2 regions of the Kitasatospora sp. NPDC054939 genome follow, and region 2 is predicted to be linked to the other one. Evidence: riboswitches for the same ligand, from Rfam matches in the RefSeq annotation. Region 2 holds a riboswitch; the other holds the start of a gene.

Region 1 (14,867 bases), on a different contig from region 2:
GCTCGACCGCCGGGTCCTCGCCCGCGCCCTTGGGGCGGATCACCACGGCGTCGGAGACCAGGATCGGGTCGCCGAACACCTCCAGGCCCGCGTTGCGCAGGCTGGTGCCGGTCTCCACCACGTCGGCGATCACGTCGGCGACGCCCAGCTGCACGGCGGTCTCCACCGCACCGTCCAGCTTGGTCACGGTGGCCTTCACCCCGTGGTCGGCGAGGTGCTGCTCGACCAGCCCGGTGTACGAGGTGGCGATCCGCAGGCCCTCCAGGCCCTGCACGTCCTTGACGTCGACGCCCTCGGGGCGGGCGAAGCGGAAGGTGGAGCCGCCGAAGCCGAGGGCCAGCACCTCCTCGGCGTTGGAGTGCGAGTCCAGCAGCAGGTCGCGGCCGGTGATGCCGACGTCCAGGCGGCCGGAGCCGACGTACACCGCGATGTCGCGCGGACGCAGGAAGAAGAACTCGACCTGGTTGTCCGGGTCGACGAGGACGAGCTCCTTGGCGTCCTTGCGCTGGCGGTAGCCGGCCTCATGCAGCATCTCCGCCGCGGGACCCGAGAGAGAACCCTTGTTGGGGACGGCGATGCGCAGCATGGGAGGTCGGTTCCTTACCTGTCGGGGCCGGGAGAGCGGGGTGTGCGGGTGGTGCGGGTATGCAGGCGGTGCGGGTGCAGCGGGTACGCGGGGCGTACGGGCCGGTGGTGGTGGTGCGGGCCGGTGGTGGTACGGGCCGGTCAGAGGTACTTGTAGACGTCGTCGAGCGTCAATCCACGGGCGACCATCATCACCTGAAGGTGGTAGAGGAGCTGGGAGATCTCCTCGGCGGTCTGCTCGTCCGACTGGAACTCGGCGGCCATCCAGACCTCGGCGGCCTCCTCGACGACCTTCTTGCCGATCGCATGGACGCCCTGCTGGACGAGCTGCGCGGTACGGGAGGACGAGGGGTCGCCGGTGGCGGCCTTCTGCTGGAGCTCGGTGAAGAGCTCCTCGAATGTCTTCGAAGCCATGATGCGCCCCACCTTACGGCGTGCGGGCTGACGGGCGGTAAACGATTCCGGACCGTGGACAGTCCGGTGGACGTCCACGGTCCGGGAGCGCGGCGCACGCCACGGGCCGCATGCGCGGGCGCGCGTCGGCGGGTTCCGGGCGTGGTTCGGCGGGTGCGGGCACGGATCGTGCGCGCAGCCGGCTCAGAGCGCGCGCAGCACCGCGGCGGTCGCGACGGCGGCGGTGACCGCCTCGTGGCCCTTGTCCTCGGCGGAGCCGGGCAGGCCCGCACGGTCCAGCGCCTGCTGCTCGTCGTCGCAGGTCAGCACGCCGAAGCCGACCGGCACGCCGGTGTCGGTGCTGACCTGGGTGAGGCCGACGGTGGCGGCCTGGCAGACGTAGTCGAAGTGCGGGGTGCCGCCGCGGATGACCACACCGAGGGCGATCACCGCGTCGTAGCCCTTGTCCGCGAGCCGCTTGGCGGCGACCGGCAGCTCGAAGGTGCCGGGCACCCGGACCACGGTCGGCTCGGCGATGCCCAGCTCCTTCAGAGCCCGGTGGGCACCGTCCAGCAGGCCGTTCATCACCTGGTCGTGCCACTGGGCGGCGATCACGGCGACCTTGAGGTCGGCGGCGTTGTCGATGGTCAGCTGGGGGGCTCCGTGGCCGCTCATGCGCTGTTCCTTTCGGTGGTTCGGTCGGTGGGGTGGTCCGGGACCGGTGGTGCGGTGGCCTGCGGTGCGGTTCGGCCTGCGGGTCGGCGGCCAGCGGGTCGGCGGGTCGGCGGCCGGTGGGTCAGGAGCCGAGGCCGGGCAGGTCGTGGCCCATCCGGTCGCGCTTGGTCTGGAGGTAGCGCAGGTTGTGCTCACCCGGCGTGGTCTCCACCGCCTCGCGCCCCTTGACCTTGAGGCCGTGCTCGGTGAGTGCCGTCTGCTTCTCCGGGTTGTTGGTGAGCAGCGTCAGCGAGCGCACCCCGAGGTCGCCGAGCATCTGCGCGCCGATGCTGTAGTCGCGGGCGTCCGCGGGCAGGCCCAGGTCGAGGTTGGCGTCGACGGTGTCGCGGCCCTGCTCCTGCAGCTCGTAGGCGCGCAGCTTGTGGGCCAGGCCGATGCCGCGGCCCTCATGCCCGCGCAGGTAGAGCACCACACCGCGGCCGGCGGCGGCGACCCGCTCCAGCGAGGCCTGCAGCTGGGGGCCGCAGTCGCAGCGCAGGGAGCCGAAGACGTCCCCGGTCAGGCACTCGGAGTGGACGCGGACCAGCACGTCCTCGCCGTCCGGCAGCCGTCCCTCGGCGTCCAGGCCGCCCGCGACCAGGGCGAGGTGCTCGACCCCGTCGATGGTGCCCTTGTAGCCGACCGCGGTGAACTCCCCGTACGCGGTGGGCAGCGCGGTGACGGCCGCCCGGTCGACGTGCAGCTCGGTGCGGCGGCGGTAGGCGATGAGGTCCTCGATGGAGACGATCGCCAGGCCGTGCTCGCGGGCGAAGGCGACCAGCTCCGGCAGCCGGGCCATGCTGCCGTCGTCGTTGACCACCTCGGCGATCGCACCGGCCGGGGGCAGCCCCGCCAGCCGGGCGAGGTCCACGGCCGCCTCGGTGTGGCCCGGGCGGACCAGCACGCCGCCCTCGACGGCGCGCAGCGGGAAGACGTGGCCGGGCCGGGTCAGGTCGCCCGCCTCGGTACCGGACGAGGCCAGCAGCCGGACCGTACGGGCCCGGTCCGCGGCCGAGATGCCGGTGGAGACGCCGTCCCTGGCATCGACCGAGACCGTGTACGCGGTGCCCTTGCGGTCCTCGTTGACCTGGGTCATCGGGGGGAGCTTGAGGCGGTCCAGCTCGTCGCCGGTCATCGGGACGCAGATCACGCCGGAGCTGTAGCGGATGGTGAAGGCCATCAGCTCGGGGGTGGCGGCCGAGGCGGCGAAGACGATGTCGCCCTCGTTCTCGCGGTCCTCGTCGTCGACCACGACGACCGCGCGGCCGAGCGCGATGTCGGCGATGGCCCGCTCGACCGGGTCGAGCACGAGGTCGGCGTCGGTGGGGTGGGTGCTCATGCGGAGGCTCCCTGAAGGACGTTGGCGATCGAGGTGCGGGCGGTCCGGGTGCTCAGCCACCAGGAGCGGAGGCCCAGCAGCACCAGGACGAAGTAGACGGAGTAGGTGAGGCCGGAGAAGACCAGGCCGTTGTCGAAGGCGAGCGGGACGCCGACCAGGTCGACGGCGATCCAGGCGAACCAGAACTCGACCCAGCCGCGGGCCTGCGCGACCATCGCGGACAGCGTGCCGACGAAGATGTACGCGTCCGGCCAGGCGTCCCACGACAGGTGCGGGAACAGCTCGAAGAGCCCGCCGACGGCCAGCGTGCCGACCGCGGTGCCGGCGATCAGCAGCGCGCGCTCCCGGCCGGTGGCGAACCGCACCCGCAGCTCCGCGCCCTTCCGGCCGCGCTGCCACTGGGTCCAGCCCCAGATCGCGGCGAGGACCACGACGACCTGCTTGCCGACGCCGCCGCTGAGGTGCGCGGACCAGTAGGCGCCCACCAGGACGACACCGGAGAGCAGTTGGACCGGCCAGGTGAGCCGCGAGCGGCGCCAGCCGAGGGCGAGGGCGGTCAGGCCGAGCAGGTTGCCGACGATGTCGGAGCGGTAGACGTCCTGGCCGAGCAGGTGGACGGTCCCGTTGAGCCAGTTCACTCGGTCGCTCCCGGGGTCGCTGCGGGATCGGCGATGCCGGGGGTCCCGGGGAGGGTACGGGCGTCGAGCAGGCGCTCGACGTACTTGGCGAGCACGTCCACCTCAAGGTTGACCGGGTCGCCGACGGCCTTGGCGCCGAGCGTGGTCAGTTCGAGCGTGGCCGGGATCAGCGAGACGGTGAAGGAGTCCAGCGCCGCCTCGACCACGGTGAGGCTCACGCCGTCCACGGTGATCGAGCCCTTCTCCACCAGGTAGCGGCTGATGGACTGCGGCAGCGAGAAGCGCAGCACCTCCCAGCGCGGGTTGCCGTCGGCGTCGAGGTCACCGGGCGCCCGGGAGAGCAGCGCGCCGGTGGCGTCCACGTGTCCCTGGACGAGGTGCCCGCCGAGCCGGGCGCCGAGCGCCATCGCGCGCTCCAGGTTGACCCGGGAGCCCTCCGCCAGCGCGCCGAGGCTGGAGCGGTGCAGCGTCTCGGCCATCACGTCGGCACTGAACTCACCGGTACCGGCAGCCAGTTGCTCGGGAGTGTCGACCACGGTCAGGCAGACGCCGTTGACCGCGATGGAGTCGCCGTGGCGGGCGTCCCGACAGACCACCGGGCCGCGCAGGCGAATACGCGAGGAGTCGCCGATCTCCTCGATCGACACGACCTCGCCGAGCTCTTCGATGATGCCGGTGAACACCCGGGTTCTCCTCGCGCTTGGGGCGCGGACTCCGGGGCGGCATGGGAGAGGACACGGACGGGCACGGAGACACGGACACCGGTGGACCGCCCGGGCGTCGAACGCCGAGGAGAGCCCTGCTGCCGTGCACACCACTCCCCGGGGCCCGTCGCGGGGCCGCGGGTACTGCTCTTCGTCCGCCCGCGCACGCCTCCCATCCGGACTTTAACCGTCGGTCCAGGAATTTCACCTGGTCAACCGGCCGCTGGCTGCGGACGGGTCGCGGACTGTAACCGCCGGTTCGGATTTTCACCGACCCCGGAGTGCGCTGAACGTCACTGCTACTTCTGCCGTCATTCTGCCATGATCCGCGAGACCTGAGGGAGAGCCTTCCGCTGTGGTCTGTTTCACGCGGGACGCGGGAATGGGCGGCACGGGGCGGTCCGGGCGTACGACGGCGGGCTGTTCGGCGGCGGGTTGTTCGGTCGTGCGGGGACGGGCCGATCGGGCGCGCGGCGGTCCGGTGGCGGGCCCGGGTGCGGCAGGCGCAGGCTGGTGGTAGGGGCCGGCACCGGTCGGCCCCAGGCTCCGGGAGGTGCAGGGGCGATGCCGAAGTTCATGGACGTCCACCACGGCATGGTCGGGATCACCGACGAACAGCTGCGCGCGGCCCACCGCGCCGACCTCGCGATCGAGGGCGACGAGCGCGTGCACTTCGAACAGGCCTGGGCCGACCCCGAGTCGGGCACCGTCTACTGCCTGTCCGAGGCGCCCTCCAAGGAGGCCGTGCAGCGCATCCACGAGCGCACCGGCCACCCGGCGGACGAGATCCACCCCGTACCGCTGATGGTCTGAGGCCGCTCCGCGCACCGGTTCGCGGGGAGTTCCGCGGCGCGGGGAGTTCCGCGGTCGGTTCCTTATGCGCGGGTTTCCGGGGGCTCCGGCTCGGGGCTCCCGGGGTCCTGGGGGTCGGCCGCGGGTCCCGGGCCCGGGTCAGCCGGTGGGGACCGCCGTGAAGTGGGTGACCTGCGGGGGATGGGCGAGGTAGCGCAGTTCGCCCTCCGCCCAGACCGGCCTGATCCGCCACATCGGCCCCGCGTACCCGCGCAGCGCGTCCTCGTCCCGCCAGCGGCTCATCACCACCACCCGGTGCGCGTCCTCGCCCAGCGACCGCAGCAGTTCGCCGCCCAGACAGCCGTCCGTCCGCCCGAGCTGCGGGATCACCTGCGAGGCCAGCAGGGCACAGAACTCCTCGATGTGCCCTGCCATGACCTGGGCGGTCCAGATCCTCACGATCACGGTCACCACCTCCCACGGGAGCCCATGGCCCCATTATCGACGCAGAACCGCTGGTGGCGAGGGGTACGGAGCCTTTGTCCGAGCGGGCCGGCACCCCCTTCGGACCGGCGCGGCACCTGTTGTCCGACCGGCGCGGCACCCGCTGCCCGAGGGGTGGGGCGATCTGTGCGCGAGGGGTACGGAACCCGGTGCGCGAGACGTACGGATCGCGGTGCGCGAGACGTACGGATCGCGGTGCCCGACGGCCGCGCAAGGGGGCTCGGTTAGATTTCCGGCATGACCATCACACCGGAGTCCGCCCTTTCGTCAATTCGCCCGCCGGACACCTCGGACAGCCTCTTCGCCGCGCTCGCCGCCGACGCCGTCCGCGACGCCGGACAGCTGCGCGAGATCTACGAGCAGCCCAGCGAACTCGTCCGACGCAAGCAGGTCGACCGGATCCACGACGTCGCCCGACAGCTGATCGCCTGCGCGTCCCTGGTCTTCGTCGCCTCGGCCGACGCCGAGGGCACCTGCGACGTCTCCCCGCGCGGCGGCCCCGCCGGCCTGGTCTCCGTCCTCGACGAGCGCACCCTCGCGATCCCCGACGCCACCGGCAACAAGCGGCTCGACACCCTGCACAACATCCTGGACACCGGCCGGGTCGGCCTGATCTTCGTCGTGCCCGGCCGCGACACCACCCTGCGGATCAACGGCCGCGCCTGCGTCTCCACCGACCCGCGCCTGCTGGAGCAGCTCACGGCCGTCGGGAAGCCCCCGCGCAGCGCCATCGTGATCGGCGTGGAGGAGGTCTACTCCCACTGCCCCAAGGCGTTCCTGCGCAGCTCCGCCTGGAAGCCCGAGAACTGGCTCGCCAAGGACGCCCAGCCCAGCTCCGCCGAGGTCACCCTCTCCCACCTGCGGGACCCGTCGCTCACCATCGAGGCGATCGAACAGGCCGAGCGGGAGTCGGTGCTCTACCGGTACGATTGACATCCTCCCCGGCCTAAGGGCCGGGGATTCCCGCCTGCTCCCACACGAGCCGTGTGGGTCGCTTCGGGTGGGTTCCTGCTTCGCTGCGCGGTGCGGGCACGGATGCCCGTCTTACCTGCGCTCCACAGGCCGACACGGCCAGTCCGGCCGCCTTGGCGACGTTGATCGCCGCGTTGATGTCCCGGTCCAGGACCGCACCGCACCGCACGCCCTGCACGTCCACACGCGGACGTGCAGGGGCTTCGGGCCGTCCTTGACGCCGCACTGCGAGCACACCTGGGAGGTCGGCTCGAACCGGCCGATCTTCACGAAAGTGCGCCCGTACCGGGCGGCCTTGTACTCCAGCATGCTCACGAACGCCGGCCATCCGGCATCGTGCACGGACTTTGCCAGGCGCGTGCGGGCGAGCCCCTTCACCGCCAGGTCCTCCACAGCGACCGCTTGGTTCTCGCGGATCAGCCGGGTGGAGAGCTGGTGGTGGAACTCGAGGCGCGCATCCGCGACACGGGCGTGTGCCCGTGCGACTCGGATCCCGTCCTTGTCCCTGTTCCTGCTGCCCTTCTCCTTGCGGGAGAGAACGCGCTGGGCCTTCTTCAGGCGCTTCTCCGCCCGGCGCAGGACGCGCGGGCTGTCGACCCTGGTCCCGTCGGAGAGGACCGCGAAGTGCCCGAGCCCGAGGTCGATGCCCAGCTCGGGCGTCGTCTGCGGCAGCACCTCCTCAGGGCCGGTCTCCACGACGAACGACGCGAAGTACCGGCCCGCCGCGTCCTTGACCACGGTCGCAGTGGACGGCGTCGACGGCAGGGAGCGGGACCACTTCACCTTGAGGTCGCCGATCTTCGGCAGGCGCAGCTTCCCGCCCGGCGTGATGGACCAGCGGGCGTTGGCGGTGAAGCGGACGGCCTGCCGGGTGTCCTTGCGGGACTTGTACCGGGGCGCGCCCATACGCGGGCGTTTGCCCTTCAGCCCGTCGAAGAAGTTCCGGTACGCCGCGTCCAGGTCGCGCAGGGACCGCTGGAGGACCACCGCCGAGACCTCGCCGAGCCACGCCCGCTCGGGGGTGTTCTTCGCCTCGGTGATCAGTTGCTTCGACAGGTCGGCGGTCCTCGGGAACGGCAGCCCTTCGCTGCGGGCGGTCTCCCGAGCGCGCAGCGCGTCGTTGTAGACCACCCGCGCGCACCCGAACGCCCGTGCCAACGCCATGCACTGACCGGCACTCGGATACAGGCGGAAGCCATACCGAAGCTGCACACGGATCACGATGCACAGTCGGATCACGGGTATCGGCGAGAACATTCACACCGGCTGCCACTGCGTCCTCCACATGCACGTCCACTCGAATCTCGTGACTCCGGCACCGTCCTCACCACCCGGCGCCTGACCGCGGCGCGAGGAGATCACGCGGGCCGCGTGCGAGGACTTCGAGGCCGAGCCGGTGGAGTTCAACGGCGAGGCCGACCACGTCCACCTGCTGGCGAACCTCCCGCCGAGGGTCGCCGCGCCCGGGCTGGTGCGCTCCCACACGGGCGCGTCCTCGCGCAAGCTCAGCCAGGAGCTCCCCAACCTCGTCCGCCACGCGGACACAGCACCTGTGGTCCGGCTCGCACTTCGCCGGGTCGGTCAGATCGGATAGCGGTGGAGCAGCGCTACGCGTGGCCGGGACACGGACCGCACACCCGTGACGTCGGCGTGCCCGCCCATCTGCCGCACTCGGCCGCCGGCCGGGTGGCGGGGGCGCTCCGGCGGCGGCTGAATGGAGCGCGTGGACTGTGTCTTCTGTGCCGTCGCCGCCGAACAGGAACCCGCGCACCTGGTGCTCGCGGACGACATCGCCGTCGCCTTCCTCGACCGCCGACCGCTGTTCCCCGGGCACGTCCTGGTGGTGCCACGGGCCCACCACCGCACATTGGGCGATCTCCCCGCGGCGGAGGTGGGCCCGTTCTTCCTGCGGGTACAGCGGGTGGCCTCCGCCGTCGAGCACGGACTCGGGGCGGCCGGCAGCTTCGTCGCGGCCAACAACCGGATCAGCCAGTCGGTCCCGCACCTGCACGTCCACGTGGTGCCGCGCAATCCCAAGGACGGACTGCGCGGCTTCTTCTGGCCGCGGACACGCTACGCCGACGAGGCGGCCGCGGCCGAGGTCGCCCGGCGCCTGCGCGAGGCCCTGGACGCGGCGGCGGGTGGCCGGGGGGCCGGCGGCGGGTAGCCGGGGTAGCCGGCGTCGGGGTGGGTCGGGGTGGCAGGGGGCGGCCGAGGCGGGTCGGGGTGGCCGGGGTGGTGACGGGCGGGCCCCGATGACCGCCGCCCGCGGGCAACGCCCTTTCAGGGGTGCCGAGATGGGGCAAACCGGACGCAGGACGCCGAAACCGGCCGGACCCCCTTGACAGGTATAGACCATTCCGCTTGAGTCTTCGACGACCCCGTACCGGCCCGCACCCCGGTCGGCCCGTCCCCCACGACGAGCCCCCACGCGGGGTCGGCGGTCTCCCTGCTGCCGAGTCCATGTCCCACGACCGTGCGGCCCCCACCGCACAAGGGGTGATCGAGTGTCAACGAAACGCATCCTCGCGCTGCTCGCCGCCGTGGCGACGGCCCTGGCGATCGCGGTGCTGCTGCCCGCCTCCGCCGCCAACGCCGCAGCCTGCTCCGCCCCCTGGAACGCCGGCACCGCGTACACCGGCGGAGCCTCCGTCTCGTACAGCGGGCACAACTGGACCGCCAAGTGGTGGACCCAGAACGAGACGCCCGGCAACGGCGGTTCGGGCGTCTGGTCCGACCAGGGCGTCTGCGGCGGCGGCTCCACCGGGAGCCCGACCCCGTCCCCGACCAACCCCGACGGCTGCACCTTCCCGACCTGGGTCGCCGGGCGCGCGTACACCGCCGGCCAGGTCGTCCGGTACGCCCCCAACGGCATCAACTACCGCGCGCTGCACGACAACCCGGGCTACGATCCGACCATCAGCACCTGGTACTGGACCCCGCAGCCGTGCGACCCGTTCCCGACCGCGACCCCCACCTCCACCACGACCGCCAACCCCGGCACCTTCCCGGTCAGCGAGGCGCAGTTCAACCAGATGTTCCCGAACCGGAACACCTTCTACACCTACCGCGGCCTGCTGGACGCCCTCAAGGCGTACCCCGCCTTCGCCGGAACCGGCAGCGACACCGTCCGCAAGCAGGAGGCCGCCGCCTTCCTCGCCAACGTCAACCACGAGACCGGCGGGCTGTACTACGTCGTCGAGCAGAACACCGCCAACTACCCGCACTACTGCGACAGTTCCCGCCCCTACGGCTGCCCCGCCGGGCAGGCCGCGTACTACGGGCGCGGGCCGATCCAGCTCAGCTGGAACTTCAACTACAAGGCCGCCGGCGACGCCCTCGGCATCGACCTGCTGAACAACCCCAACCTGGTGCAGAACGACCCGGCCGTCGCCTGGAAGACCGCACTCTGGTACTGGAACACCCAGACCGGCCCCGGCACCATGACCCCGCACAACGCCATGGTCAACGGGCACGGCTTCGGTGAGACCATCCGCAGCATCAACGGCAGCCTGGAGTGCAACGGCGGCAACCCCGCCCAGGTCCAGAGCCGGATCAACTCGTACCAGAGCTTCGTGCAGATCCTCGGCACCGTTCCGGGGTCCAACCTGAGCTGCTGAGGCCGCCCGGAAGCCCGTTGGGCCTGCTCCACCGACCGGCCGCGCCGCCGTCCGTACCCGTTCGGGACGGGCGGTGGCGTACCTCCCGCGGAGGACCGGCCGGGCACCGAATCCTCACATCGGCTGACGACGCGCCGGACGCCCGTTCCCTAGGCTCGCCGACATGAGCGATCTTGGCAGCCTGGGCAGGCTGGCGCAGAGCACCACCGACGCCCTCGCGGGGCAGCAGGTGGGAGTGGTCGTCGCCGCGATGGCCGACGACACGGTGGAGATCCGGGGCGCCGGCCGCACCGGCGCCTCCCCCGACGCCACCCCGGGCGGCGACGGCGCACCCGGGGCGGACACCCTGTTCGAAATCGGCTCGGTGACCAAGGTGTTCACCGCCCTCGCCCTCGCCCGCCTCACCCTGGCCGGCCCCACCGAACTGGACGAACCGCTCGCCGACCTCGTCGCCGACGCCATGCCGCCCGGCAGCAGCGTCCCGGCCAAGGGCGGCGAGGCGATCACGCTCAAGCACCTGGCCACCCACACCGCCGGGCTGCCCCGGCTGCCCAAGGGCATGCTGCTGCCCGCCCTGATCACCCCGCACAAGCCCGACCCGTACGCCGACTGCACCACCGACAAGCTGCTCGCCGGACTCGGCAGCACCCGCCTGCGCGCCCGGCCCGGCCACAGCTTCCGCTACTCCAACCTCGGCGCCGGACTGCTCGGCCTCGCCCTCGCCCGGCGGGAGGGCACCACGTTCGAGGAACTCGTCGCCCGCGAGATCTGCCGCCCGCTCGGACTCGACGACACCGTGATCACCGTCGGCGAGGAGCAGGCCGGCCGCCTCGCCCGCGGCCACTCCGCCCGACGCCGACCGGTGGCCCCCTGGCACCTCGCGGACCTCGCCGGCGCAGGTGCCCTGCGCTCCACCGCCGCCGACCTCGCGGTGTTCATGCGCGCGCAGCTCGCGGGCGGCGGCGACGGACCGCTCGCCGCCGCCATCGACCTCAGCCGCGAGGTGAAGCACCGGGTCAACCCCTTCGCCTGGGTCCACCTCGGCTGGCTCGGCCACCGCCTCCACCCGCGCCAGGGCGGCCACCTGCAGATCTGGCACAACGGCGGCACCGGCGGATTCGCCTCGTTCATGGCCTTCGACCCCGAGAAGCAGGTCGGCGTCATCGCCCTCGCCAACACCCGCCGCTCCCCCGACCAACTCGCCATCCGCCTCCTCCGCACCCTCCAACGCGACTACGCCACCACGGCCTGACGAGCGGCAGCCCGGCGGTCGGCGGGCCGGCGGGCCGGCAACGACCCGGCGGCGGACGTGCGCAGGAAGTCGGCCAGGTCGACTTCCTGTGCGGCGCGGGCGCGGAGGCCGCCCCCCGGGAGAATATGCAGACCGGTCTACAGGCAAGCGCCCCGCGCGGAACCGACCGGCAGGCCACTGCGCGAAAAGTCGGCCAGGCCGACTTCCTGCGCGGCCCACCACCCGGGGCCCGGTGCGCCGCGCAGGGCACCACCCGGGGACGGCCACCCGCCAGCGAATATGCAGACCGGTCTACAGATTCTCGACGCAGGAAGTCGGCGTCGCCGGGTTCCTGCGCAGCGCCGCTCCGCGCTGCAAGCAGCGTGGGTCGGCGGGCGGGTTCGGGCGTGCTGTTCGGCCGGGCTCGGCATTATGCAGACCGGTCTACATGTCCTGCCTCGGGGCGCGCGGGGGGTGGGGGCTGCGTGGGAAGATGGCAGGGCTGGTAGACGATCTCCGGGCGGTTCCCTGGCCATGGTGGACGAGCAGCAGGACGCCGGTGGGCGCGGTGGCCCGGTACCGGGCGCCGGGAGCCCGCGTGGTGGTGCGCACGGGCAGCGGGAGGCGTTGCTGATGGTGCCGATCGCCACGGCGCTGATCGAGGCGGACGGCCGCATCCTGCACTGGAGCAACGACGCGGAGGCCCTGCTCGGGTACAGCCCCGAGGAGGCGATCGGCGCACGCGCAGCCCAGTTGCTGGCCTCCGACGAGCAGCGGACGGACGTGCTGGAGCTGTTCCAGGAGATCGTGGACGGCCGCGGCTGGTCCGGGGTGTTCCCGGTGAAGCACCGGGACGGGCACCACGTGAACCTGGAGTTCCGCACCCACCCGATCTCCGGCCCGGGCGGCCGGCCGCTGGTGCTGGCCGTCGCCTCGGACGTGACCACGCTGCGCCGCATCCAGGCGGACCTCGCGGTGCTGGACGGCTTCTTCACGCAGTCCCCGGTCGGCATGTCGGTGTTCGACAGCGAGCTGCGCTTCGTCCGGCTGAACGACGCGCTGGCCCGGGTGAACGGCCTCTCCGTGGACCAGCACCTGGGCCACCGCCTCTCCGAGGTCCTGCCGGGCATCAACGGCGAGGAGAGCGAGGCGGTGATGCGGCGGGTGCTGGAGTCGGGCGAGCCGGTGCTGGACGCCCGCTCCGAGGGCCGCACGCCCAGTGATCCGCGGCACGACCACGCCTGGTCCGCCTCCTACTTCCGACTGGAGGAGCCGGGCGGGCGGGTGCTCGGGGTGAGTTCGACGGTCATCGACATCACCGAGCGGTTCCGTGCGGACGCCCGGGCGGCCCGGGCGCAGGAGCGGCTGTCGCTGCTGGCGGACGCCACCGCCCGGATCGGTACCACGCTCGACCTGCGGCAGACCGCGCGGGAGTTGGCGGATGCGATGGTGCCGAGCGTGGCGGACATCAGCGGGGTGTTCGCGCTGGAGGCGCTGGTCGCCGGGCGGAACGTGGAGCCGTTGGACCCGTCCGCCCCGCAGCAGGTGCGCCGGCTGGCGCTGGCGTCGACGGACCGCAACTACCCGGCCGAGGAGTTGCCGGTCGACGCCGTCTACGAGGTCTCCCCGGACACCCCGTACGCGCGGGCGATGGCGAGCGGGCGGACGGTGGTGGTGCCGTCCTGGGAGCTGCCCCCGCTGAGCGACACGATCACCGAGCACCGCCGCCGCGCCTACCTGGGCGACCGGCCGCGGTCGGTGCGGATCACGCCGCTGGTGGCGCGCGGCACCACGCTGGGCATGGTGGTGTACTCGCGGCGCGGTGAGCGGGAGTCGTTCGCGGCGGCGGACATCACGCTCGGCGACGAGTTGGCCTCGCGGGCGGCCGTGGCGATCGACAACGCCCGGCTGTACCTGCGCCAGCACCAGACGGTCCTGGCCCGCCAGCAGGCGCTGCGCGAGGCGAAGGCCGCGCAGGAACGCCTGGCGCTGGTGAACGCGGCCTCCGCGCGGATCGGCACGACCCTCGATCTCGCCCAGACCGCACGCGAGTTGGCCGAGGTGGCGACGCCGCGGCTGGCGGACGCGGTGGTGGTGGAGGTGCTGGACGACCTGGTCCGCGGGGAGCGTGACGCCCGCCCGTCGGCGGACGGGTCGGCGGTGCTGCGCCGGATGGCCTTCCATGCGTCGGAGGGTTCGACGCTGCAGCCGATCGACCGGGTCGGCGGGGTGCACCGCTTCGAGCCGGGTTCGCCGTACGCGTGGAGCCTGGCGCACCGGCGTCCGGTGCTGGTACCGCGGATGGACGACGCCGGGCTGGCCTGGTTCTCGGACGACCCGGTGCGCACCTCGGCCGTGCGGGAGCAGGGGGTGCAGTCGCTGATGGTGGTGCCGCTGATCGCCCGGGGTTCGGCGGTGGGGGTGGCGGGGTTCTACCGGACGGTGGTGGACCGCCCGTACGAGGAGGACGACCTCGCGCTGGCCGGGGAGTTGGCGGTGCGGGCGGCGGTGTCCATCGACAATGCCCTGCTGTTCACCCGCGAGCGGGACGCGGCGGCCGCCCGGCAGCGCGCGCTGGACGAGGCGTGGGCCGCCCAGCAGCGCCTGTCGCTGCTGAACGAGGCGAGCACCCGGATCGGCACGACGCTCGATCTGCACCGCACCGCCGAGGAGTTGGTGGAGGTGGTGATCCCCCGGTTCGCGGACTTCGTGACGGTGGACCTGCGCGAAGCGGTGCTGAGCGGCGAGGAACCGGGCCCGGTCGGGGACGGTTCGGTACTGATGCGGGCGGTGGCGGTCGGCGAGGTGGGGCCGGACGGCACGATGGCGGCCGCGGCCGACCAGGTGGGCGAGACCTCGATGTCGGCCAAGACCTACGCGGAGAGCCTGCGCACCGGCCGGTCCATCCTGGTGTCGGAGGTGGACGAGACCGCGCTGCAGCGGATCGTCGCCTCGCCGGACCGGGTGCAGCCGGGCCTGGACGCCGGGGTGCACTCGTACCTGATGGTGCCGCTGCTGGCGCGCGGACTGGTGCTGGGCGGCGCCGAGTTCATCCGGATGGGCAATCCGCTGCCGTTCGGCTCGGCGGACCGCGCGCTGGCCGAGGAGTTGGCGGCGCGCACCGCGCTGGCAATGGACAACGGCCGGCTCTACCGGCGGGAGCGGGACACCGCGCTCACCCTGCAGCGCAGCCTGCTCCCGCAGGAGATCCACCGGACGCTGGGCCTGGAGATCGCCTACCGGTACCTGCCGAGCAGTGTGGTGAGCGAGGTGGGCGGCGACTGGTTCGACGTCGTCCCGCTCTCCTCCGGCCGGGTCGCGCTGATCGTCGGGGACGTGATGGGGCACGGTATCCGGGCCGCCGCCACCATGGGC
Region 2 (14,867 bases):
AGGAACACCAGCGCCAGCGGGACCGAGGCGGCGGCCGCCGCCTCGTACAGCCAGGGCAGTGCGCCCGCCGGGTGCGCGGCGGCGAGCAGCAGGGCGCCGCCGGTGGCGCCCAGGCCCATGCCGACGTTGGTCATGACGTGGCGCAGGACGAAGGCGCGGCGCTGCAGCGCGGCGGGTACCAGCGCGGTGACCACCCCGGTGATCGCCGCGTACTGCAGTCCGTAGCCGACGCCCGCGAGGAGGCCGGAGGCCGTCACGGCGGCGCCGCCGTCGGCCGCGCCGAGCAGCGCGTACGCGGCGACCAGCGAGGTGGTGCCGACCGCGCCGACCGCGGCGGCGCTGCCCCGGTCGGCCCGGGGGCCGCCGACGACCGCGGCGGCGCACCCGGCGGCGGCCATGGCCACGAAGTACGCGCCGGCGCCGGCCGTCCCCAGCCCGAGTCGGTCGCTGATGTAGATGCTGGTCAGCGGGAAGACCATGCCGATGCCGGCGCTGGACGCCAGCAGCGCGGCCATCAGGGCGTGGAAGACGGTGCCGGGCCGCTCGCCCGGCTGCCCCGCACCGCTCACCGGCCCGCCAGGCGGTCGCGCAGGGCCAGCAGCTCGCGGACGGGGGCGAGGTCGAACGGGCCGGGGACGGAGACGATGATCTCGCCGGCCCCGGCGGCCGTGAAGTCCTCGGCCAGGCCGGTCTGCGGGGCGTCGATCATGACGGTGCGGCCGATCTCGCGCGGGTCGCGGCCGACCCGCGCGCACCAGTCGTCGAGCAGGGCGCTGCGGCGGGCGAACTCGGCGACCGGGTCGGTGGAGTCCCAGCCGTACCAGTTCCACAGGTCGGCGTAGCGGGCCACGGCCTGCAGGGTGCGCTTCTCGCCGCCGCCGCCGATCAGCAGCGGCAGCGGGCCGGCCGGTGCCGGGTTGAGCTTCGGCAGGCGCTCGCGGATGGCGGTGACCGCGGCCTCGAAGGCGTCGATCCGGCCGCCGGGGCCGGGGAACGGGTATCCGTACTCGCGGTGCTCCTGCTCGAACCAGCCGGCGCCGACCCCGAGCACCAGCCGCCCCCCGCTGAGCAGGTCGACGGTGCGGGCCTGGTCGGCGAGCAGGTGGGGGTTGCGGTAGGCGGTGCAGGTGACCAGGGAGCCGATGGTGGCCCGGCTGGTCTCGACGGCCATGGCGGCCAGCAGCGACCAGCACTCGTAGTGCGGGCCGTTCGGGTCGCCGGTCTGCGGCAGGAAGTGGTCCCAGGTCCACAGCGAGTCGACGCCGAGCCCGTCGGCCGCGCGCCAGGCCGCCCGCAGGTCGGCGAGCTCGCAGTGCTGGGGGTGGAGTTGGACGCCGATCCGCAGGGCGGGGCGGGCGGTGGGGGCGGTGGTGCTCATGGGGTGTCTCCTGGTGCGGGTGGTGCCGGCGGGCGCGGGCCGGCGTCGGGTGACGGCCGGGGCGGAACCGGGGTCAGCGCGGCTCCACGAAGACCCGGTAGACCGGCGAGCCGGAGCTCTCGGTCAACGCCTGCTCCGCGTCGGCCAGTTCGTGGCGCGAGGTGACCAGCTCGGCCAGCCCGTCGGCGAGCACGCCGCTGCGCAGCAGGGCGGCGGCGGTGCGCCAGTCGGCGGGCTCCTGGCTGTAGGAGCCGGTCACGGTGAGCTGGCGGCGGTGCACCTCGTAGCCGGGCAGCACGGCGTCCGGGGTGTCGTGGGAGCCGCCGAAGAGGACGATGCGGGCGCCGTCGGCTGCGGCCCGGAACGCCACGGCGATCGCCTCGCGGGAGGCGATGGTCACGAACACGACGTCGGCCTTGGGGAGTCCGTCCACCTGATCGGGCGTCACGGCGTGGTCGGCGCCGGCCTGCAGGGCCGCGGCCCGGCGGGCGTCGTCGGTCTCCACCACCGTGATCGACCGGGCCTGCTCGTGCCGGGCGAGCAACTGGTGCAGCCGGCCCATGTACCCGGCGCCGACCACCGCCACCCGGTCGCCGGCGCGGAAGGAGCCACGGCGCAGGGAGTGGACGACGCAGGCCAGCGGCTCGCCCATCGCGGCATGCCGCGGGTCGGCGTCGCCGACGGGCCAGGCGTGCGCGGCCGGCACCCGGACGTACTCGGCCAGGCCCGCGCCCATGCTGATGGTGCCGTCCGGCAGCAGGCTGCCCTGCGGCGAGGCGCAGACGGCGCTGTCGCCGGCCCGGCAGTTGCGGCAGGTGCCGCAGCGGGTCAGCAGGTCGACGGTGACCAGGTCGCCGACGGCGGGGGCGTCCTCCAGCGCGGCGGCCCGTGCGCCGACCCGCTCGATCCGGCCGGAGACCTCGTGGCCGGCCGCCACGGGGTAGACGGGCATGGCGCCGGTGTAGAGCTTGGCCTCCATGGTGCACAGACCACAGGCCGCGACCCGGACCAGGACGTCGTCCTCGCCGATCTCGGGCACGGGGGTCTCGCGGATCTCCAGGGAGCGGGGGGAGGTCACCACGGCTATGCGCATCGGTCGTTCCTTTCGGTGGTGCTGCGGTGCGGGCGGCCGGTGGGGTCGGGCCGCCGGTGGTACGGGCGGCCGGGTGGGCCGCCGCTCGTGCGGGGTTCCGGGGCACGGGGGTGCCGTGCCGGGGGCGCAGGGCTCCGCTCCCGGGCGCGCGGTGCCGCGGGCGGGGGCGGAGCGTGACGTCGTCCGGGTGCGGACGGGGGCGGGTGGCCGCCGCCGGGTGGTCGCCGGCGGTGCGTGCGGGGCGCTCAGCCCGGGGGGAGTGACCAGTCGGCCGGGGGCTGCCAGTGCGCCCACTCCTCGGTCCACCAGGTTTCGCCGCGGTCGAGCTGCGCCGCGACGCGGTCGGCCTCGGCGCGCACGGCGGCGGCCTGGGCGGGGGTGAAGCCGCCGGTGCGGGCGCGCTCCTCGAAGGCGTCGACGTCCTTCCAGCGGTACGGGCCGCCGTCGGCGGGGATCCAGAGGTCGAGCTCGTGGTCGAGGGTGTCGAAGCCGTCGGCGGTGATCCGGTACGGCTCCTGGAAGTTGACGTACCAGCCGGCGAGCGCGTCGGTCCGCTCGTCGCGGAACGCCCAGACGGCGTAGGCGTCGCGGGGGCGCTGCAGCTGCAGGACGCCGGGGCTGCGCCAGCGGTCGGCGACGGTGCTCCAGCCGTGCGGGCCCCAGCGGAACTCGCCCTCGCCGAAGGTGAGCGGGGTGTCGTGGGCCAGGTGGACGGCGAGCAGGTCGGGCCGGTCGGCGACGACCCGGACGGGGTAGCTCAGCCACGTCCGCCCGTCGAGGACCTCCCGGCGCAGGACGACCTGGCCCGGGCCGTACCGGCCGGCTGCCCGACGGCCGGTCCCTCCGTCGGCGGGCGCGGCTGCGCCCCCCGGACATTCGTCAAGTTCGTACATGAACGTCGTGCTCCCCCGTTTCGCAATTCCGGCGCCTGGTGCGCGGGACGCGATGCGCCCGCTCCGGCCGGAGTGCCGCGCGCCCCGATCCGTCGGATCCTGCTTCCCGACGGCCGGTCAATTCGGCCGTACGGAGGATTTACTGACGGGTAGGCAGTGGCGGACCGGATCTTAGGCACGGCCGGCGGTCATTGGCAATACCCGCCGAACGGGGGGTGTGCACCCCCGCTCATCGGCCAGTGACGCAGCCCACTTCCGATCGGAATGTCGGAGCCTTGTCAAGATCGCCCTCGGTGTGCGAGGTTGGCGGACGTTGAACAAGACGTTTGCGCACTCCGGGGTCGGTGAAATTCCGAACCGGCGGTTACAGTCCGCGACCCGTCCGCAGCCAGCGGCCGGTTGACCAGGTGAAATTCCTGGACCGACGGTGAAAGTCCGGAAGGGAGGCAGTGCGCGGCGGGCAAGGTCCCCCCGATCTCCGGGGAGCACCGTCGGCCTCCGGGCCGTGCGCTGCTCCGTTCCCGGCGCAACCGGCGGCCGCCCCTGCACGCCCACGCTCCGAAGCCCCGGAAGTCCGCGCCCCGAGCGCGAGGAGAGTTCCGATGGGCCGCACCTACGACGCCCCGTCCGGCCGGTTGCACCCGGCCGCGGTCCGGGTGTGCGGGACCCGCGTTGAGCTCGCTCTCCGCCTTCCCGCCTCCCGCCGAACGCTAGGACCACGGGCATGACCACCACCGACGCACTGCCGTACCCGATCGACGCCGAGCCGGCGTACGACCCGATCGACCACGCGATCGCCGAGATCGCGGCCGGCCGGGCCGTCGTCGTCGTCGACGACGAGAGCCGGGAGAACGAGGGCGACCTCGTGTTCGCGGCCGAATTCGCCACCGACCGGCTGGTCGCCCTCGCCATGACCGAGTGCCGCGGGCTGCTCTGCGCCCCGATGGCCGGTGACGACCTGGACCGCCTGGAGCTGGAGCAGATGGTCCGCCGCAACACCGAGCACCACCGCACCGCCTTCACCGTCTCGGTGGACGCCGCGGCCGGCATCAGCACCGGCATCTCGGCGGCGGACCGGGCCCTGACCCTGCGCCTGCTGGCCGACCCGGCCGCCGGGCCGGCCGACCTGGTGCGCCCCGGGCACGTCTTCCCGCTGCGGGCCGACGACGGCGGCGTGCTGGCGCGGCCCGGCCACACCGAGGCCGGGGTGGACCTGTGCCGGCTGGCCGGCCTGCGGCCCGCGGCGGCGGTCTGCGAGATCGCCAACGCCGACGGCACCATGGCCCGGCTCCCGGAGCTGCGCGCCTTCGCCCGTCGGCACGGTCTGGCGCTGATCTCCATCGCCGATCTGGCGGAGCACCTCCGCTCGGCGGGCGGCGCGGCCGCCGCCGCCCGGCCGGTGGCGGCCGTCGGCTAGGCCCTGCCCGGCTGAACGGGGGCCAGGCCCTGGCCGGCCGAGGAATCCGGCCCCGGTCGGGGGCGCGACGGTTCCGCAGTGCGGTCCCGGTGTTTCCGGGATTGCGCGGAGCCGGTGTTCGCCCTGCCCGCGAAATGGCCGGACGGGCCGCTCGAACCACAGTTCGCCATTGCTTTGACAGTTGTTCACCTAAGCTCCAATACTTGCGGTACGGAACAAGTCCGCGGGGAGGGACCTCAAATGTCCGACAAGGGCACCGTAGAAACACTCAGAGGAATCTGGGAAGACGTCCTCGGAATACCGGTCGACGACCCGGACGCCGATTTCTTCGACCTCGGCGGAGATTCCCTGCTGGCGCTGGCGATCTCGACCCGCGCCATCGAGTCCGGCCTCGACATGCCGCGGTCGGCGGTGCTGCGCCGCAGTACGCTCCGTGAGCTCGCCGAGGCGGTCGAGGACCCCCGACTCTTCGAACGCGCCTGAGCGATGGCCGTCGTCGTGGTCTACGACCAGGGCTCGGCCTCGCCCCGCGAGGTCATCGCCCTGGGCCGGACGGAGCCGGTGCTGGTCGCTCTGGCCGACTCCGAGCACGCCCGCCGGGTCGCGCCGCTGTTCGAGGAGAACTGCGCCGGCGTCGTCCCCCTCGCCGAGGGGCACGAGCAGGCCGCCGCACGGCTGCGGGCGGGCGGCGCCAAGGGCATCCTGACCTTCAGCGAACGGATGCTCGCCGACACCGCCCGACTCGCCGAGCTGCTCGACCTTCCGTTCAACTCGACCGACACCGTACGGGTGTTGACCGACAAGGCGGCCCAGCGTCGGCGCCTGCGGGAGGCCGGTGCGGACGGGGTGCGCAGCGCCCTCGTCACGGCCGCCGACGGCTGGCCGGCCGCACTGGCCGAGGTGGGCCTGCCCGCCGTGGTCAAGCCGGTCCGGGGCGAGGGCAGCCGGAACACCGTCCTGGTGACGGACCCGGACCACGGCGCCGCCGTGGTGGGGGAGTTCCTGCGCACCGAACCGGCGCTGGTGGTCGAGGAGTTCCTGGCCGGAGCCGACTGCGCGCCGTTCGGGGACTACGTGTCGGTGGAGAGCGCCGTCACCCCGGGCGGTATCGGCCACTTCGCCGTCACCGGGAAGCTGCCGCTGGCGCCGCCGTTCCGGGAGTCCGGGCAGTTCTGGCCCGCGCGGTTGGCGCCGGAGTCCGAGGCCGGGGTGATCGGGCTGGCCGACCGGGCGATCCGGGCGCTGGGCGTCACGCACGGCCTGGTGCACACCGAGATCAAGCTGACGCCCGCCGGTCCCCGCCTGATCGAGGTCAACGGCCGCCTCGGCGGGGACCAGACGGGCCTCGCCCGGCGTGCGGTCGGGCTCGATCTCGTCGTACTGGCCGCGGAGTTGGCCCTCGGGCGCGGCACCCTGCCGGGCCTCGCCCGCCCGGACCGGGTGCACTTCCAGTACTACACGCCCGGGCCCGTCGCACCCGGCCGGCTGACCCGCGTCGACGGCCAGGCCGCCGTGCGGGCCCTGCCCGGGGTCGACTCGTACCGGCTGTCGGTACGGCCCGGCACCGACCTGGCCGGCGGCACCGGCACCACCCTGCTCGACATGCTGTGCGGTTCGGCCGCGGACCACCGGGAGATGATCGCGCTGCTGGACCGGGCGGTCGCCCTCCTGGCGTTCGAGTTCGCCGTCGACGGCCGATCCGTCCTGCGGACCGCCCGGAACCTGCTCGACCACCCCTGAGGCGACGCACCGGCCGGGGAGGCCCCGCCGGACCGTCGGCGCCCGGACCCGTCCCGACGGGCAGGTCCGTCCCGACGTAACCGATCGGTCCCGACGTAACCGGTCCCGACGTACCGGCCCGTCCCGACGTGCGGGCCCGTCCCGCCCTGCGGACCCGCAGGCGCGCACCCCGCCGGGCCCCCCGTCCGCCGCCCACCGCCACGGGCACCCCCTCGTTCGAACCCCCTGGACTCCTCATGCCCTCCCTCGGCTCGGCCGCCGTCGGGTTCCTGAAGGAACTCGTCCCGGCGCCCGGCGCCGAGCGGCACATGGGTGTGCTCACGCTCACCCAGTCGCTCGGCACCGGCCTCTTCCTGACCTCCAGCGCCATCTTCTTCACCCGGACCGTCGGACTCTCCACCCAAAGCGTCTCGCTGGCCATGTCGGCGGCCGGTCTGTGCGGGTTCCTCGCCTCCGTCCCGGGCGGCCGGGTGGCCGACCGCTTCGGCGCGCGGCGCCCGCTGGCGGCCAGCTACGGCCTGCTCGCCGTGCTGTTCGTCGGCTACGCCTTCGTCGAGGGTCCGGCGGTGTTCACGGTGGTCGCCTGTGCGATCGCGGTGTGCGAGACTGCCGGAAGCCCGCTGCGGGCGGCCCTGACGCACGCGCTGTTCGGCTCCGCCCGCTCCGCGGGGGTCCGGGCGAGGATGCGCAGCCTGTTCAACCTCGGCTTCACGGCCGGCGCCGGGCTGGCCGGCGTGGCCCTGGCGACCGATTCGCAGCTCGCCTTCCTGCTCGTGGTCGCGGTCAACGCGGCACTCCAACTCGTGTGTGCCATCATCACGTTGAGGCTCCGGCCGGACGGTCCCGAGGTGGTCCCGGCCACGGCGGAACGCTCCTGGGGCGCCTTTCGGGACGGCCGGTTCCTGCTGGCCACCGCGCTCACCGGGATCCTGGAGCTGTTCCAGCCGGTGCTCGCGGTCGGCGTGCCGCTCTGGATCGTCAACCGCACCAGCGCGCCGGGCGCCCTGGTGGCGGCGCTGACGGTCGTCAACACCGTCCTGGTGGTACTGCTCCAGGTCGCCGCCGGCAAGGGCGCGGACACCGTGTCCGGCTCCGGCCGCCTGCTGCTGCGGGCGGGGCTGCTGATGTCGCTCGCCTGCTGCCTGTTCGCGGGCTCCGGCACCACCGGCACATCGGTGGCCGTGGTCCTGCTCTTCGCCGGGACGGTCGTCATGACCCTGGGCGAACTCGCCCAGTCCGCGGGCGGCTGGGGTCTGTCCTTCACCCTGCCGCCCGAGGGCCGGATGGGCGAGTACCAGGGCGTGTTCGGCCTCGGCCGCGGCCTGCAGCAGTTCTTCGGGCCCGCCCTGGTCATCATGCTGCCGCTCGGCATGGGGGCCGCGGGCTGGCTGCTGCTGGCGGGCGTCTTCCTGGTCAGCGGACTGATCGCCTTCTGGGCGTTCGTCCGTGACGCGCCGTCCGACCACGCGCCGTCCGACCACGCGCCGTCCGACCACGCGCCGTCCGACCACGCGCCGTCCGACCACGCGCCGTCCGACCACGCGCCGTCGGACCAGGGGCCGGCCGGTCCGCAGGCCGGACCGCCGGCCGACACCCCGGCGCCGGACGTCCCGGCGCAGGGTTCCCCACTCCTCCACACCCCGAACCACAGGAGCACCACGTGAGCCCCACCACCCGTAGCTATCGCTCGTTCCGCAGCGTCCTCGCCGAGCACCCGCTCGCCCGGATCGCGGGCGCGCACTCGGCGCTCGGCGGCGTGATCGCCGAGCAGGTCGGATTCCAGGCCGTCTGGGCCTCCAGCTTCGAGATCTCCGCAGCCCGCTGCCTGCCCGACGCCAGCCTGCTCAGCATGAACGAGTACCTGGACGCGGCGGCCAACATCCAGAAGGCGCTGACCGTCCCGGTCGTCGCCGACTGCGACACCGGCTTCGGCAACAGCATGAACGTGGCGTACATGGTGGCCGAGTACGAGCGGGCCGGCATCACCGCCGTGTGCATGGAGGACAAGATCTTCCCGAAGATGAACAGCTTCGCCGCGGCCGCGCACACCCTGCTCGACATGCACGCCTTCGCCCACAAGATCGAGACCGCCAAGAAGGCCCAGAGCGACGAGGAGTTCTTCGTCATCGCCCGGACCGAGGCGATGATCAGCGGGCTCGGCGTCGACGAGGCGCTCAAGCGCTGCTCGGTCTACGCCGACGCCGGTGCCGACGCCGTGCTGGTGCACTCCAAGCAGGCCACCAAGGACGAGGTGCTCGCCTTCCTCGACCAGTGGGACAACCGCCTGCCGGTCGTCGTGGTGCCCACCACGTACCCGGACTGGCACGCAGACGAGGCGCGCGCGGCCGGCGTATCCGCCGTGATCTACGCCAACCAGGGCCTGCGGGCCACCATCACCTCCCTGCGGAGCGCCCTCGGCTCGATCTACGAGACCGGGCACTCCGCCCACCTGGAGGACAGCATCGCCGGGGTCAAGGACGTCTTCGCGCTCCAGCGCCTCGACCAGTGGCAGGAGTTCACGGCCTGACCGGCCGGAGCGACCGCGACCCGCACCCGACCCCCACCCACCGAAAGGATCCACACTTGTCGTCGCAAGACGTGGCGCTGGTGCGCCGTCAGGCGGCACGGGCCCGAGCACTCGCGCTGACCACGGCCAGCAACGCCGGCACCGGCCACATCGGGGCGGACCTCTCCGCCATGGACATCATCGCCACGCTGTACTTCGGCGTGCTGCGCGGCGGCCCGGACGACCCGGACCGGGACCGCTTCGTCCTCAGCAAGGCCCACGCCTCGGCCGCCATGTACAGCGTGCTGGCGCTCACCGGCGTGCTGCCCGAGGAGGAGCTGGCGACCTACGGCGCCGCGGACTCCCGGCTGAGCACGGTCGTCTCGACCCGCGTCCCGGGCATCGAGTTCAACACCGGCTCGCTCGGCCACGGGCTGTCGCTCGGCGCGGGCGCCGCCCTCGCCGCCCGGGTGCAGGGCTCCGACCGCCGCACCTTCGTGCTCACCGGCGACGGCGAGCTGCAGGAGGGCAGCAACTGGGAGGCCGCGATGCTGGCCGCCTCGCGGGGCCTGTCCAACCTGGTCGTGATCGTCGACCGCAACCTCGCCCAGAAGGGTGCCAGCACCGAGGACATCAACGCCCTGGAGCCGCTGGACGAGAAGTGGCGCTCCTTCGGCTGGGCCGTGCGCACCGTCGACGGCCACGACGTCGAGGAGCTCCTGGAGGTCCTGCGCGGCGCGCCGCTGGAGCCGGGCCGGCCCACCTGCGTGATCGCCTCCACCGTCAAGGGCAAGGGCGTCTCCTTCATGGAGCGCAACCTCGAATGGCACAGCCGCCGACTGACCCCCGACCTTCTCGACCGAGCACTCCGGGAGCTTGAGCATGGCCTCGACTGACTGCGCCGCCGCCTTCTCGGCGGCCCTGCTCGAACTGGCGCGCACGGACGAGCGGATCTGCATCGTCAACAACGACTCCGCCGAGACCCATTCGGCGCTCGGCTTCCAGTCCGAGCTGCCCGACCGCTTCGTCGACGTCGGCATCGCCGAGCAGAACCTGGTCGGTGTCGCCACCGGCATGGCCAACGCGGGCCTGCGCCCGTTCGTCTACTCGGCCTCCTGCTTCCTGACCGCCCGCGCCCTGGAGCAGATCAAGAACGCCGCCTACAGCAACGCGAACGTGGTGTTCTGCGGCTTCGTCAGCGGTCTCGCGTACGGCGCGCTCGGCGGCACCCACCATGCCGTCGAGGACCTCGCCTGGATGCGGGCCATCCCGCGGATGACGGTGCTGGCCCCCGCGACCCCGCAGGACACCGTGGCGGCGCTGCACGAGGCGATGGCCCACGACGGCCCGGTCTACATCCGGATCGTCAGCAAGCTGGAGACGCCCGAGCTCTTCCCGGCGGACCACACCTTCCGCTACGGCGGCTCCGAGCTGCTGCGCGACGGCGAGGACGTCACCCTGGTCGGCACCGGCCTGCTCACCACCCGGCTGGTGGAGGCCGCCGACCTGCTCGCCGCCGACGGCATCCGGGCCGGCGTGCTCCACCTCGGATCCGTCCAGCCGATCGACGCGGAGGCGATCGGACGGGCGGCGGCCCGCAGCGGCCGGCTGGTGGTCGCCGAGGACCACGTGCTCAACGGCGGTCTCGGCGGGGCGGTCGCCGAGACGGTCGTGCGCACCCACCCGGTGCCCGTGCTGCAGCTCGGCGTACCGAACGAGTACGCGCCGATCGGCCCCGCCGAGTTCCTGTACGAGCACTACGGCCTGACCGCGCAGGGCGTGGCGAAGCGGGTGGGGGAGTGGCTGGCATGACCGTCGGTACGACCGTCAGTGTGGCCGACTACACGGCCGCCTACCTGCACGCACGCGGTGTCCGCACCTGCTACAGCCTGTCCGGCACCGGCTCCATCCACCTCGACCAGGCGTTCAGCGGCCGGCCCGGCCTGGTGACCGTCTGCGCCCGGCACGAGACCGCGGCGGCGCTGATGGCCACCGGCGCGGCCAAGCTGACCGGCGAACTCGCGGTGGCGCTGGTGACCAGCGGCCCGGGCGCGGTCAACGCGCTGGCCGGACTCGTCGACGCCTACGCCGACGGCGCCCCCGTCCTGGTGATCTCCGGCCAGGTCGAGACCCGGCACATGGACGAGGGCGTCCGCTCCTTCGGCGTCCAGGGCTTCGGGGTGGTCGACAGCGCCCGCAGCATGACCAAGTACTCGGCGGTGGTGGAGCGCCCGGGCGACATCCGCCGGCACCTGGACGAGGCCGTCCGGCACGCCCTGGCGGGCCGCCCCGGCCCGGTCTGGCTGGACATCCCGCTGGACGTGCAGGCCGCGCACGTCGACCCGGCCGCCCTCCAGGGCGCCGAGCCGACCGCCGACGAGGCCCGCGGCGCCGGCGCCCGGCAGACCGCCCGGCAGCTGATGACGATGCTGCGCAGCTCCGAGCGACCGCTGATCGTCGCCGGGCAGGGCGTCCGCCAGGCCGACGCGGTGAAGTCCTTCCAGGAGGTCGTGGAGCGGCTGCGGATCCCGGTGGTCACCTCCCGGCTGGGCACCGACCTGCTGCCGTACGACTCGCCGTTCTGCCTCGGGCAGGGCGGCATCCGCGGCCGGCTCCACCCGGGGCTGGTCATGGGCCGCGCCGATCTGGTGATCTCGCTCGGCTCCAGCCTGTCCACCGCCTTCGTCGGCGAGGACGCGGACGCCTTCGACCCGGACGCCACCGTGGTGGCGGTCGACATCGACCCGACCCAGCTGACCAAGAAGGGCGTCCGGGTGGACTTCCCGGTCTGCATGGACGTCGGCCGGCTGGTCGAGGCGCTCCAGCAGGAGGCGGCCGAGGCGGACGTCCCCGCCGCGCACGAGGCGTGGCTCGCCGAGTGCGCCGCGCTCAAGGCCGCCCACCCCACGGTCGGCGAGCAGCGGCCCGGCGGCCCGATCAACTCCTACCGGTTCGTGGACCGGTTGGAGGCGCAGACCGGCGCCGACCACGTGTTCGTGGTCGACACCGGCAGCGCCTACTACGTGACCGGCCAGACCCTGGAGTTCACCGCCTCCCAGCGGGAGATCACCTCGGCCGCCTTCCTCAACATGGGCGCGGCCGTTCCGATGGCGGTCGGCGCCGCCTTCGCCCGGCCGGACGCCCAGGTGCTGGTGATCGTCGGCGACGGCGCGATCGAGCTGAACATCCAGGAGCTGGCCACCGTCAGCCAGTACGGGCTGGGCATCAAGGTGTTCGTGCTGAACAACGGCGGCTACGCGTCGATCCGCGAGTCGCAGGCCGCCCTGACCGACGGCCCGGCACTGCCCGAGCCCGAGACGCTGGAGTTCGCCGCCGTGGCGAACGCGTTCCGGCTGCCGTACCGGGCGCTGACCGGCGTCGACACGCTCGACGCCGACATCGCCGCGGTGCTGGCCGAGGAGGGCCCCGCGCTGGTCGAGGTGCTCTGCGACCCGGAGCAGCGGCTGCTGCGCCCGCTGCGGGCCGACGGCGGGCTGCGGGCCCACGACGGCGCGTCGCTGGTGTCCGCCGGGGTGTCGGTCGAACGGCCGGTCCTCGTCCCGGCCCAGGGCCGTCCGCGGACCCCGGAGCTGAACCGTGCGTGAGACGCTGCAGGCCTCCTGGAACCACCGGCACCGGCTCGGCCAGACCCGCGAGGACGCCGAGCGGGGGGTCTTCAACCCGCACCACAGCACCCTGCCGCTCGTCCTGCACGGCACGCTCGACACGGCCGCGCTGAACCGTGCCTGGCACGCCCTGCAGCGCCGGCACCCCGTCCTGTGCAGCGGCTTCGACACCGACCGCGCGCTCTGGCACGTGGGCTCCGCCGAGCCGCAGGACCTGCGGCAGCTGCCGGCCGGGGCCGACGAGGGGGCCGACCGGGCGGCCGTGCGGGCCGCCGTGATCGAGCCCTTCGACCTGGTGGACGGGCCGGTGGCCCGGCTGGTGCTGCTCCCGCGCTCGCCGCAGGAGACCTGGTTCGCCCTGGTCACCGAGCACCTGGTGAGCGACGGCTGGTCGCTGAACGTCCTGATCCGGGACCTCGCCGTGCTCTACGGGCAGGAGACCGGCGCCGAGGTGCCGCCGCTGCCGCCGATCGAGGTGCCCTTCCAGGAGTTCGTGCGCCGGCAGAACCTCGCCGTCGAGTCGGCCGCGGGCCGGGCCGCCCTCGCCCGGCTGGCCGCCCGGCTGGAGGGCATCGGCGCCGTCCCGGCCATGCCGATCGAGGGGTTCAGCGGCGCCACCGGCATCCGGTACGAGGAGAACGAGGACTTCGTCCGGCGCCTGCCCGGCGAGCTCTGCCGCGAACTCGCCGCCGCAGCACGCCCGTTGCGGATGACGGGCCTGAACCTCATGCACGCCGCGCTGCACCACGCGCTCGCCGAGCGCTCGGGCCGGTCGGCCGCCGCCACCACCCTGTCCACCGCCAACCGGGAGCTGCCCGGGCTCACCCACACCGCCGGCTGGTTCGCCAGCAAGACGGTGCTGGCCAGCGAGCCCGGCCGGCACCCCGGCGCCACCGACTACCTGCGCCACTTCCGCGAGCGGATCCTGGTCACCCTGGACGACAGCCACCTGCCGTGGCCCGCCCTGATCGACCTGATGGACCCGCAGGCGCTCGGCCGCCAGGCCACCGTCCCGTACGTCACGTTCAACGCCCGGCCGATCGGCATGCGCCGCAGCGTCGGGGAGATCGCCATCCCCGGCGTGCGGACCGCGCCGCTCGGGATCTCCAACGGCTGGCACGACGCCGCCGTGGCGACCTTCTGGGACGAGGACGAGGACGGCGTCACGGTGAACGTCATGTTCAAGACCGACTGGTACACCGCCCCCGACGTGCTGGCCCTGTGGGACACCGTCGAGGACCGGCTGCACCGGTGGGCCCGCGAACTGCGCCCGTGACCGCCACCCCACCGAGGAGAGAGACCACCATGCAGAACACCGCCATGCACGTCGCGACCATCCGCGAGTCCACCGCCGAGACCGTGCGGGATCGCGACTGGACGCCGCTCACCGACGAGCAGTTCGAGAGCTACGAGCAGAACGGCTACCTCCACCTCAAGGGCCTGTTCACCCCCGAGGAGGTGCAGCGCGGCCTCGGCGTCATCGACGACGTCCTCGCGGCGGGCGCCGGGACCATCGAGAACCACGCCAGCTTCACCGACCGCGCCCACACCGTGCGGGTGCGCGACGCGGTGGCCCGCACCGCCGGCATGGACTACTTCCTCGACCACCCGAAGCTGGTCGGCCCGCTGATGACCCTGCTGGCCGGCAGCGTCCAGATCCTCGGCACCGAGATCTTCGTCCGCTCGCTCCAGCAGGAGGCGCTGGAGTACTGGCACACGGACGGCGGCGAGTACCTGCAGCAGCTGCGGCTCACCCACGGCAGCCCGGGCCTGCAGGTCAAGGCGCAGGTGTTCTTCACCGACACCACGCAGTCCGACAGCGGCAACTTCCTGCTCGTCCCCGGCAGCCACCGCAGGGTGCCGACCGACCGGACGGCGCTCTGCTACATCGAGGAACTCGACGAGCCGCTGCGCCGGGGCGTCCTGCCCGAGGAGGCCGTCGAGGTCAAGGCCGCGCCGGGCGACGTACTGATCTTCCCGTACTCGCTGTGGCACGCGGTGGCGCCGAACACCACCCGGGAGCGCAAGACCTTCATCCTGCGCTACGGGCACCTGTGGCACCGCCCGCACGACTACCTGCAGCAGCCCGCCGAGGTGCTGGACCGGATGTCGCCGCGACTGCGCCGGATGTTCGGCGACTTCGGCGACGCGGTGCACCCCACCGACTACTACAAGCCGGTCGACCAGGGCGACGTGATGGCGGTCGGTGGCAAC

What was found. Region 2 has a riboswitch for FMN ahead of ribB (3,4-dihydroxy-2-butanone-4-phosphate synthase). Riboswitches for the same ligand answer to the same signal wherever they lie in the genome.
Region 1: another riboswitch for FMN. It lies ahead of ACWGB8_RS22210 (riboflavin synthase); the one in region 2 lies ahead of ribB (3,4-dihydroxy-2-butanone-4-phosphate synthase).

The regions. Positions count from the first base shown of each region.
Region 1 is NZ_JBSGXP010000079.1:14,748-29,614, reverse strand. It holds gene hisG (ATP phosphoribosyltransferase) at 1-586, opposite strand, end outside; gene ACWGB8_RS22230 (phosphoribosyl-ATP diphosphatase) at 727-999, opposite strand; gene ribH (6,7-dimethyl-8-ribityllumazine synthase) at 1,183-1,653, opposite strand; gene ACWGB8_RS22220 (bifunctional 3,4-dihydroxy-2-butanone-4-phosphate synthase/GTP cyclohydrolase II) at 1,775-3,031, opposite strand; gene ACWGB8_RS22215 (nicotinamide mononucleotide transporter family protein) at 3,028-3,669, opposite strand; gene ACWGB8_RS22210 (riboflavin synthase) at 3,666-4,352, opposite strand; FMN riboswitch at 4,534-4,661, opposite strand; gene ACWGB8_RS22205 (SCO4226 family nickel-binding protein) at 4,938-5,186, shown strand; gene ACWGB8_RS22200 (antibiotic biosynthesis monooxygenase family protein) at 5,325-5,630, opposite strand; gene ACWGB8_RS22195 (MSMEG_1061 family FMN-dependent PPOX-type flavoprotein) at 5,907-6,602, shown strand; gene ACWGB8_RS22190 (RNA-guided endonuclease InsQ/TnpB family protein) at 6,714-7,862, opposite strand; gene ACWGB8_RS22185 (transposase) at 8,038-8,235, shown strand; gene ACWGB8_RS22180 (HIT family protein) at 8,365-8,808, shown strand; gene ACWGB8_RS22175 (glycoside hydrolase family 19 protein) at 9,149-10,261, shown strand; gene ACWGB8_RS22170 (serine hydrolase domain-containing protein) at 10,425-11,513, shown strand; gene ACWGB8_RS22165 (SpoIIE family protein phosphatase) at 12,126-14,867, shown strand, end outside.
Region 2 is NZ_JBSGXP010000097.1:15,704-30,570, reverse strand. It holds gene ACWGB8_RS25210 (MFS transporter) at 1-569, opposite strand, end outside; gene ACWGB8_RS25205 (LLM class F420-dependent oxidoreductase) at 566-1,378, opposite strand; gene ACWGB8_RS25200 (zinc-dependent alcohol dehydrogenase) at 1,452-2,471, opposite strand; gene ACWGB8_RS25195 (DUF402 domain-containing protein) at 2,717-3,364, opposite strand; FMN riboswitch at 3,691-3,821, shown strand; partial or broken gene ribB (3,4-dihydroxy-2-butanone-4-phosphate synthase) at 4,089-4,736, shown strand; gene ACWGB8_RS25185 (phosphopantetheine-binding protein) at 5,022-5,264, shown strand; gene ACWGB8_RS25180 (ATP-grasp domain-containing protein) at 5,268-6,521, shown strand; gene ACWGB8_RS25175 (MFS transporter) at 6,758-8,185, shown strand; gene ACWGB8_RS25170 (isocitrate lyase/phosphoenolpyruvate mutase family protein) at 8,182-9,048, shown strand; gene ACWGB8_RS25165 (transketolase) at 9,105-9,923, shown strand; gene ACWGB8_RS25160 (transketolase family protein) at 9,910-10,839, shown strand; gene ACWGB8_RS25155 (thiamine pyrophosphate-binding protein) at 10,836-12,632, shown strand; gene ACWGB8_RS25150 (condensation domain-containing protein) at 12,625-13,929, shown strand; gene ACWGB8_RS25145 (phytanoyl-CoA dioxygenase family protein) at 13,959-14,867, shown strand, end outside.